2 regions of the Streptomyces sp. NBC_01298 genome follow, and region 2 is predicted to be linked to the other one. Evidence: riboswitches for the same ligand, from Rfam matches in the RefSeq annotation. Region 2 holds a riboswitch; the other holds the start of a gene.
What was found. A riboswitch is a leader RNA that binds a small molecule or an ion and turns the genes downstream of it on or off. The one in region 2 is predicted to bind cobalamin.
Positions count from the first base shown of each region.

Region 1: another riboswitch for cobalamin. It lies ahead of OG730_RS13280 (energy-coupling factor ABC transporter permease); the one in region 2 lies ahead of OG730_RS05940 (ribonucleoside triphosphate reductase).

Region 1 covers NZ_CP108414.1:2,984,195-2,989,156, forward strand. Annotated here, with positions in the region: gene OG730_RS13265 (SsgA family sporulation/cell division regulator) at 1-307, shown strand, start outside; gene OG730_RS13270 (AMIN-like domain-containing (lipo)protein) at 414-950, shown strand; gene OG730_RS13275 (flavodoxin family protein) at 985-1,710, opposite strand; cobalamin riboswitch at 1,820-2,013, shown strand; gene OG730_RS13280 (energy-coupling factor ABC transporter permease) at 2,043-2,762, shown strand; gene OG730_RS13285 (energy-coupling factor ABC transporter substrate-binding protein) at 2,771-3,118, shown strand; gene cbiQ (cobalt ECF transporter T component CbiQ) at 3,122-3,871, shown strand; gene OG730_RS13295 (energy-coupling factor ABC transporter ATP-binding protein) at 3,877-4,701, shown strand; gene OG730_RS13300 (hypothetical protein) at 4,720-4,962, shown strand, end outside.
Region 2 covers NZ_CP108414.1:1,294,633-1,299,594, forward strand. Annotated here, with positions in the region: gene OG730_RS05930 (anaerobic ribonucleoside-triphosphate reductase activating protein) at 1-509, opposite strand, end outside; gene nrdD (anaerobic ribonucleoside-triphosphate reductase) at 506-925, opposite strand; partial or broken gene OG730_RS05940 (ribonucleoside triphosphate reductase) at 937-2,283, opposite strand; cobalamin riboswitch at 2,323-2,463, opposite strand; gene OG730_RS05945 (glycoside hydrolase family 71 protein) at 2,544-4,178, opposite strand; gene OG730_RS05950 (hypothetical protein) at 4,717-4,962, shown strand, end outside.

The sequences.
Region 1 (4,962 bases), 1.7 Mb from region 2:
CGAGATCTCCCTCGACTTCGAGGGTGCCGGGATGCACCTCGCCCACTGGGTCTTCTCCCGGGAACTGCTGCTCGACGGCCAGGTCTGCGCCACCGGCGAGGGCGACATCCAGGTGTGGCCGCGCTGGAAGGGCACCGAGCCGCGGGTTTTCCTCGCCTTCAGCAACGGCGCGCAGTCCTGCGTGGTGTCCGCCCGGGCCAAGGACGTACAGGCGCTGTGCCGCCGGATGACCGAGCTGGTACCGCGCGGCCGGGAACACCGGTACTACGACCTCGACGCCGAGCTGAGCGCCCTCCTGCCCAGCTGAACCGGCTGGACCGGCCGAACCCGGTGAACCCGGTGCAACCGCAGTCGTACCGGGCGCGTCTTCACGGCTGACACCGTTCCCCGTCTCTCGGAATCGAGGGGACGCCATGAACCGTCCACGCCGCCGGCAGGCCACCGCACTGGGGTTGGGCGCACTGCTCGCCGCCACTCTGGCCTTCGCCGCACCGGCCTCCGCCGCAGCCACGACCGCAACCCCGGCCACACCCGCCACCACCACCGCCACCGCCACGCCGCTCGTCGTCAATGCCCGCTGGGGCGGTCACTGCACGTACGACCGGGTGGTCGTCGACCTGCGGGGATACGTACCCGAGGTCACCGTGACCCCCGTCCCGAAGCTGGTCTACGACGGGTCCGGCAAGCCCGTCCCGCTGGCCGGGCGGTACTTCCTGGAGATCCGTCTGCACCCCGCCGCCGGACACGACGAAGCGGGCAACAACGTCTACCTCGGGCCCAAGCTCGTCAAGATCTACCTGCCCAAGCTGAAGGGCCTCGCCCTCACCGGCGACTACGAGGGGTACGTCACCCTCGGCGCCGCCTTCGACACCAAGCCCGCCTACACCTCGTTCAAGCTGCACGCCCCGGAGCGCTTCGTCCTGGACGTCGCGCACCCGAACGTCTGCTGAGCACGCACCGCCGGCGGGAGACCGGGCCCGGCCGCTACCGGTGCTCGGGGTTCGGGAAGTCGAAGCGGCAGCCCGCGTCCCACAGGGAGCGCTGGTTGCCGTGCGCCGGCATCCCGCCGGCCCGCTTGAGCAGGGCGGCCAGATGCATGAGGTTCCAGCTCATGAAGGTCGTGTTCCGGTTGGTGAAATCGTTCTCGGGACCGCCGGATCCGGGGTCCAGGTACGAGGGCCCGGGTCCGGCCTCGCCGATCCATCCGGCGTCGGCCTGCGGGGGGATCGCGTAGCCGAGGTGCTGGAGGCTGTAGAGGATGTTCATGGCGCAGTGCTTGACGCCGTCCTCGTTGCCGGTGATCAGCGCCCCGCCCACGCGCCCGTAATAGGCGTACTGGCCCTGCTCGTTCAGGATCGACGAGCAGGCGTAGAGCCGCTCGATGACCTGCTTCATCACCGAGCTGTTGTCCCCGAGCCAGATCGGGCCGCACAGCACCAGGATGTCGGCGTCCATGATCTGGCTGTAGAGCACCGGCCACTGATCGTCGTCCCAGCCGTGGTCGGTCATATCGGGCCAGACACCGGTGGCGATGTCGTGGTCGACGGCCCGGATGAGCGAGGTCCGGACCCCGGCCGCCTCCATCACCGCGCGGCTCTTCCCGATCAGGCCCTCGGTGTTGCTGGGCTCGGGCGATCGCTTGAGCGTGCAGTTGACGTACACGGCGGTGAGGTCGGAGTAGTCGAGGTCCTGCGCGGGGTCGGTAGCCACCCGTCCAGCCTCGCCGGGGCCCGGCGCGGCCGCCACCGGACCGCATCCGTCCGGGGCCGCCGCGGCCCGGCCCGACGGGGGCGGGTTTGTGACCGGTCCGTGCGGCCGACTAGGGTCAGCGGGCCTTGGTGTTCGGGAAACCGGTGGGAAACCGGTGCGGCCCTCGCCACTGTGATCGGGAAGTCCGGCTCCACTCCTGCGGGAAAGCCACTGGGCTGCGCGGGAGGTTCCGCGCTGCCCGGGAAGGCGGGGCATGGACGTCAACCCGTGAGCCAGGAGACCGGCCGGGGCGCGTTGTCCATCCACGAGGTGCTGGAGAGGTCTCCCTACCCATGCATATAGCCGAGGGGTTCCTGCCCCCTTTGCACGCGGTCGCCTGGGGCGCCGCGTCCGCCCCCTTCGTCGTCCACGGCGTCCGCGCGCTCACCCGCGAGGTGAAGGCCAACCCGGAGAGCACGCTGCTGCTCGGTGCGTCCGGGGCCTTCACCTTCGTCCTGTCCGCCCTGAAGATCCCGTCGGTGACCGGCAGTTGCTCGCACCCCACGGGCACCGGGCTCGGGGCGATCCTGTTCCGGCCGCCGATCATGGCGGTGCTGGGCACGATCACCCTGCTGTTCCAGGCCCTGCTGCTGGCGCACGGCGGGCTCACCACCCTCGGCGCCAACGTCTTCTCGATGGCCATCGCCGGCCCGTGGGCGGGTTACGCCGTCTACCGGCTGCTGCGCACGTCCGGGCTCCCGCTGATGGTGACCGTCTTCTTCGGCGCCTTCTTCGCCGACCTGGTCACCTACTGCGTCACCAGCGTGCAGCTCGCCCTGGCCTTCCCCGACCCGGCCTCCGGTGTCGCGGGCTCGCTCGCGAAGTTCGGGGGGATCTTCGCGGTCACGCAGATCCCGCTGGCCGTGAGCGAGGGGCTGCTGACCGTCCTGGTGATGCGGCTACTGATGGCGTCGAGCAAGTCGGACCTGGTCAGGCTGGGTGTCGCGAAGCTGACGGCCCCCCGTACCGGTGGTGGTACCGGTACGGCCACCGGAGAGAAGGCGGCGGCCTGATGAGCGGGATGTCCAAGAATACGAAGATCAACGGCCTGCTGCTGCTCCTGGTGGCGGCGCTGGCCGTGCTGCCGATCGCCCTGGGGCTGGGCGAGGGCAAGGAGGAGCCCTTCACGGGCGCCGACGCGCAGGCGGAGGCCGCGATCACCGAGCTGAAGCCGGATTACGAGCCCTGGTTCTCCCCTCTCTACGAGCCCCCCTCCGGCGAGGTCGAGTCCGCGCTGTTCGCCCTGCAGGCGGCACTGGGCGCGGGCGTGCTCGCGTACTACTTCGGCGTCCGCAAGGGCCGCCGCCAGGGGGCCGCTGCCGCCGCCGCTGCCACCACCACCGCCACCGCCACCGGCCCGGAGGCCTAGGCGGTGCTGCCGATCGACGTGGCCGCGCACAGCAGTCGCTGGCGCGGCCGGCACCCGCTGGAGAAGGCCCTGCTCGGGATCGGGCTGACGGTCACCGCCGTGTGCCTGCCGCCCTGGCCCGGCGGGCCGCTGGTGGCCGCCGCCACCCTCGCCGTGCTGCTCGGCCCGGCCGGAGTGGCCGGCCGGCAGCTCTGGCGGGCCTTCCGGATCCCGCTCGGCTTCTGCTTCACCGGGGCGCTGCCGCTGCTGTTCGCGGTCGGCGGCCCCACGGGGCCGGTCTCCCTGGCCCCCGACGGCCCCCGGACCGCCGCCGAACTGCTGCTGCGTACCTCGGCGGCCTCGCTCGGACTGCTGCTGTTCGCGTTCACCACCCCGGTCTCCGACGTCCTGCCCCGGCTGGTCCGGGCCGGGGTGCCGGCCCCGGTGGTGGACGTCGCGCTGGTCATGTACCGGATCGGCTTCCTGCTGCTCGACTCCATGGCCCAGGTCCGCCGGGCCCAGGCGGCCCGGCTCGGGCACACCGGTCGGGCGGCGGTGTGGCGTTCCCTGGCGGGGCTCGCCGCCACCTCCTTCGTACGGGCCTTCGACCGCGCGGCCAAGCTCCAGGCGGGGCTGGCCGGACGCGGCTACGACGGCGCCCTGCGGGTCCTCGTACCGGAGGCGGCCCTGTCGTGGCGCTTCCTGACGGCCACCGCGGGCCTGCTGGCGGCCCTGATCACCCTGACCCTCACCCTGAAGGGGCTCTTCTTGTGAACCCGGTGGCCACCCCCCTGATCGAGCTGTCCGGCGCGGGCTACGCCTACGAGGACGGCCCGGCGGTCCTGACCGGCGTCGACTTCGCCATCGCGCCGGGCCGGGCGCTGGCCCTGCTGGGCCGCAACGGCAGCGGCAAGACCACGCTGATGCGGCTGCTCAGCGGCGGCCTGCGGCCCGGCGCGGGATCGCTGCGGCTGGACGGCACGGAGGTCTCGTACGGCCGGGCCGGGCTGACCCGGCTGCGTACGTCCGTCCAGCTCGTGGTGCAGGACCCCGACGACCAGCTGTTCGCGGCCTCGGTCGAACAGGACGTGTCCTTCGGCCCGATGAACCTGGGGCTCCCCGCTCCGGAGGTCCGCGCCCGCGTGGACTCGGCCCTCGCCGCCCTGGACATCACCCCGCTCCGGGACCGCCCCACCCACCTGCTCTCCTACGGTCAGCGCAAGCGCGCGGCGATCGCCGGGGCGGTGGCGATGGCTCCACGGGTGCTGATCCTGGACGAGCCGACGGCCGGGCTCGACCCGGACGGCCAGGAGCGGCTCCTCGACGTCCTCGCCGGCCTGCGGGCGTCCGGCACCACGGTGGTGATGGCCACCCACGACGTGGACCTGGCGGTCCGCTGGGCCGACGACGCGGCGGTCCTGACCCCGACGGGCATCCGCTTCGGCCCGGCCGAGGCCCTCCTCTCGGACCCGTCCCTCCTCACCTCGGCGGGCCTGCGGCCGGCCTGGTCCCCGGCGGTGGCCGCGCTGTTGCGGGCCCACGGCCTGCTGGCGGCGGACGCCCCCGGGCCCCGTAATCCCGAGGCGCTGGCCGCCTGGCAGTAGGTAGGTTCGCGGTTCGTGATGATGATCGAGACATCGAGCGAGCCACTGTCCCTCCGGTGGGACGGCGAAGAACTGGTGGACGCGGTCGGCGGGTTCCGCCGCTGGCCCCCGGACGGGACCGAGCACTCCGGTGGGTTGCGTTACCCGCGCGCATTCGACCGGGCCGCACACTCGCCCTCCGGCCGCTGGGCAGTGATCTACACGGAGCGCGGCACGAAGGCCCTGCTCCTGGACGGCGAGCGGATCGCGCGCGAGCTGAGC
Region 2 (4,962 bases):
ACCCCCGAGGCGAGCAGCAGGCGCAGGCCGCGCTCCGCGGAGGCGGCCGCGTGGCCGATGCCGGTGACCCGTTCGTAGCGGCCGGGCGGGGCCTTGACGTCGAAGCCGACCCAGTCCAGCAGGCCCGCGTCCAGCAGCCGGGCGAGGCGCCGGGGGAAGGCTCCCCCGGTGTGGAGCCCGACCTCCAGGCCGAGCGCACGGGCCTCCCGGACGGCCCGGGGCAGGCCGCGCTGGAGGAGCGGTTCCCCGCCCGAGAACACGATCCCGTCGAGCAGCCCCGTACGGCGGGCCAGGTGGCCGAGCACCTCGTCCCAGGAGACGGCGGCGGGGGTTCGGGCGGGCAGCAGGCCGGGGTTGTGGCAGTAGCCGCAGCGCCAGGGGCAGCCCTGGCAGAAGACGGTGGTGACCAGCCGGCCGGGCCAGTCGCAGGTGGACAGCCGGGACCAGCCGCCGATGCGGATGACCTCGTCCGGCTGCGCGCCGGACGCGGCCGGCACGGCGGGGCTCACACGGCCGCCTTGAAGTGGACGCGCTCGGCGTGTTCGCCCTTCTTGCCGATGTTGAAGGAGGACACCGGGCGGTGGTAGCCCATGACCCGGGTCCAGACCTCGCACACCGCCCCGCAGGTGGGGCAGTGGGGCTGCTCCCCCGCCAGGTAGCCGTGGTCCGCGCAGATGGAGAAGGTCGGGGTCACCGTCAGGTACGGGAGCCGGAAGGTCTCCAGCGCGCGCCGGACCAGTTTGCGGCAGGCCTCGGCCGTCGGGATCCGCTCGGGGGTGTACAGGTGCAGGACGGTGCCGCCCGTGCACTTGCCCTGCAGCTCGTCCTGGCGCTCCAGCGCCTCGAAGGGGTCGTCGGTCCAGCCGACGGGCAGCTGCGAGGAGTTGGTGTAGTACGGGTTGGCGTCGGTGCCGGCCTGGAGGATGCGGGGAAGCGGGCCCGGTCCTCCTTCGCGAAGCGGTACGTCGTCCCCTCGGCGGGGGTGGCCTCCAGGTTGTAGAGGTGGCCGGTGGTCTCCTGGAAGTCGACCATCCGGGCCCGGACCCGGTCCAGGAGGCGGACGGCGAGGGCGTGGCCCTCGGGCGCGGTGATGTCGTACGCGTCGCCGCTGAAGTTGCGCACCATCTCGTTGACCCCGTTGACCCCGATGGTGGAGAAGTGGTTGCGCAGGGTGCCCAAGTACCGCTTGGTGTAGGGGAAGAGGCCCCCGTCGATCAGGTCCTGGACGGTGATCCGCTTGAGTTCGAGGCTGTCCTTGGCGAGCTCGCACAGCCGGTCCACCTCGACCAGCAGCCCCGCCTCGTCGCCCGCGCAAAGGTGCCCGAGCCGGGCGCAGTTGAGGGTGACCACGCCGAGCGAACCGGTCTGTTCGGCGCTGCCGAAGAGCCCGTTGCCGCGCTTGAGGAGCTCGGTCAGGTCGAGCTGGAGGCGGCAGCACATGGAGCGGATCATGTTCGGTTCGAGCTCGGAGTTGATGAAGTTCTGGAAGTACGGGAGCCCGTACTTGGCGGTCATCGTGAAGAGCAGCTCGGCGTTCTCGCTCTCCCAGGGGAAGTCCCGGGTGATGTTGTAGGTCGGGATGGGGAAGGTGAACACCCGCCCGGTGGCGTCTCCTTCCGTCATCACCTCGATGTACGCCCGGTTGATCATGTCCATCTCGGCCTGGAGCTCGCCGTAGGTGAAGCCGGTCTCCTCCCCCGCGACCACCGGGACCTGCTCGCGCAGGTCCTCGGGGCAGGTCCAGTCGAAGGTGAGGTTGGTGAAGGGGGTCTGGGTGCCCCAGCGCGAGGGCACGTTGAGGTTGTGCACGAGCTCCTGGACGCACTGCCTGACCTGGTCGTACGTCATCGAGTCGAGGCGGACGTAGGGCGCGAGGCAGGTGTCGAAGGAGGAGAAGGCCTGGGCTCCCGCCCATTCGTTCTGCAGGGTGCCGAGGAAGTTCACGATCTGGCCCACGGCCGAGGACAGGTGCCGGGGCGGGGCGGAGTCGATCTGTCCGGGGACCCCGTTGAAGCCCTCGGTCAGCAGGGTGCGCAGGGACCAGCCGGCGCAGTAGCCGGAGAGCATGTCCAGGTCGTGGATGTGGAGGCCGCCCTCGCGGTGCGCGCGGGCCACGGCGGCGGGATAGACCTGTTCCAGCCAGTAGTTCGCCGTGACCTTGCCGGCGGCGTTGAGGATGAGGCCGCCGAGCGAATAGCCCTGGTTGGCGTTGGCGTTCACCCGCCAGTCCCGGCGGTCCAGGTATTCGGTCACGGTCTCTACGGCGTCGACGACAGCAGTCACGGCAGCCCTCCCACGAGGCTCGGCACGGAAGAATGGCGGGCTTCGAAGCCCATGCCGGCAGGGGTCGGACTCGTCCGCCGTGGCGGACTCACCGTTGCGGGGCAGTCCCGGATTCCCACCGGGTTCCCTGTTGCCTCGGTCGGGGAGAGGCCCCGCCGAACCGGCAGAGCCAACACTACATATAGATGTGATGGCAGATCACCACCACTACATATGGGGTGACGAAGGTCCCGGAGCAAGGGACTTCAGGCCCTGCGGGCTCAACTCCGACCGCTGGTGGCGGCGTAGTACTGGAGGTCCTGGACCTCTACCGTGCGGTCCACCCGGTACGGCAGCTCCACCCGGGCCCCGGCCTTGCCGTCGCGCACCACGGCCGCCGAGCCCGTGCCCGGCCCCAGGGGCAGCAGCTCGCAGTGGACACCGGCCGGAGCGGCGTGCGCGTCCCCGGCCGCTCCCACGGCCGTACGGATGCTCGCGGGCGCGGTCAGGAAGCTCAGCACCTCCACCGTGTCCCGGGCCGCGGCGCTGCCGCCCCGCAGCGACATCACCAGGGACTGGCCGCCGCTCGGGTCGGCGGCGGCGAACTGGGTGCGCGAGCTCAGGTACAGCGTGTCGCGGGCGATCTTCGGCCAGCCGCCCGTCTTGAACCGGGTGAGGTAGTACGAGGAAAGGTCCAGGTAGGCATGGCCGTTGTGCAGGGAGGGCGCGAACTGGCTGCCCTCGCTGTAGTCGTTCCAGGTGGTGAGCTGGACCCAGTCGGCCCCGTCCTCGATGGCGCGGTTCCATGTGGCGCGCAGGGTCGCGGTGTTGCCGGCCTCGTCGTAGATGCCCTGGTTGGGCCGGGCGTCCTGGACCGATACGGGCTGCATCCAGATCTTGCCCGCGCCGTGGGCGCGCCGGACGTCGCGGGTGGAGCTCTCCTGGCCGACGTAACTGCGGCTGCCCCACTCGGAGAATCCGTAGCTGATGGGCTCGAATTCACCGCTGTGCGCGCCGAAGTCGAGAAAGAGCGGAACGAAGGCGGTGCGGATGCCGTGCCGGGACTTCAGGACGTCCATGACCCGGGTCCACCAGGCGGCGCTCTTCTCCTCGGCCTTGAACGGCGAGACGACCAGCCGGCCGTCGGGCAGCCGGTGGGCCGCCGGGGCCTTGCCGAGGTCCGCGAGGAGGTCGGCGAGCACGGCCGGGTCGTCGGTGCCCAGGGAGGTCATGTCCGGCATCAGCATGACCTTGAAGGCCGGGTCCACCGAGCGGGCGGCCTCCATCAGGAGCGCGCAGCGCTCCCGGTTCTTCCCGGCCAGGGAGAGCAGGTCGAGGGTGAATCCGTCGAGGCCCGCGGCGCGGGCCGTACGGACCTCCTGCTGGAGGTTGGCGAGCTCCCAGTTCCCGGCCTTGGGCGGGACGGGCAGCGGCCGGTCGCGCAGCAGGCCCCCGTAGCGCTCGTGCTTGCCGTTCTCGCCGTCCGGCTTCAGGTAGTTGCGGGTGTAGTAGTCGGCGTCGGCGTTCGCGTTGTCGAGGGAGAGCGGGTACGGGGTGAAGTAGTGGGCGAAGACCAGCTTCTTGCCGGCGGCGCCGGAGCGCAGGGCGGCCGGCTGCGGCATGTCGAAGGGCAGCGGGCCGGACGGGCGGACTCCGTCGTCGCCACCGGACTCCGGGTCCTCGGGTTCCGGGGACGGCGCGGGCGTGCTCTGCGGGGCGGTGGCGGCCGGGCCTCCGGTGGCGGCGGGGCCGGTGGCCGTGGGCGCGGGGCCGTCGCCGGGGCCCGCGGGCAGCGTGGCGCCCGGGACCGCTCCCGGACGGCCCTGCGCTCCGGCGACCGTGCGGGTGTCCCAGGCGAGGCCCGTCGCTGCGCAGACGCCCACGAGGAGGAAGGCGGTCAGGAAGAGGCTCAGCACGGGTCTTCGGCTGCGGAAGCCCGGGCGACCGCGGAAGCCCGGGCGGCCGCGGAAGCCCGGGCGGCCGCGGAAGCCCGGACCGCCCTGGAGGCCCGCACGGCGCCTGAAGCCCGCACGGCCGCGCAAGCCCGCACGGCCGCCCAAGCCCGTACGGCCCCGCAAGCCCGCACGGCGCCGGTGCGACGCGGGTCTCGCGCCCCGCCCTGCCCGACGCCGGTCCGCACTCATCCTGGCCCTCCCCAGAGCATTCCCGCGCCGCGCCCGGACATCGGGCCGCACCGCAGCAGTACAGCGGATTCCGGGCCCCCGGACAACCGTTGCCGGAAACGGCCGCGAACGACGGGGGTCGCGCCTCTTCGTACGGGGGTGGACAAAGCCATGTGACCTGTACAACTCCGGCGATCATCGGACGCCACGGTCCTTTCAGCGGAATAGGGAATTCCACTGGCCTTTCCTGAAAAGTGGCGCATAATCGTCTTCATGCGGCTTGAAACAACCCTCTTGCCGCAGGTCACGCATGCAGGGGGGCATCGTGTCGATGAGGGATTCCAGAGGAGCCGGTACTTTCCCGGCGACCTCCGCGGAGCTGTCCCGTCTATTCACCGCCGTGCGGCGGGGCAAGGTGCTGACCGTCACCGGTCGGTTCCGTGAGCCCCGGAGCCAATTGGTGCGGGAGATCGGGCAACGGCTCTCGTCCAATTTCTACGACGGAGTGGCCGTCGTGTCCATGGACCGGCGGTTCGGGATCCGCGACCTGACCGCCGCGCTGGGCAGTCTGCCCGGC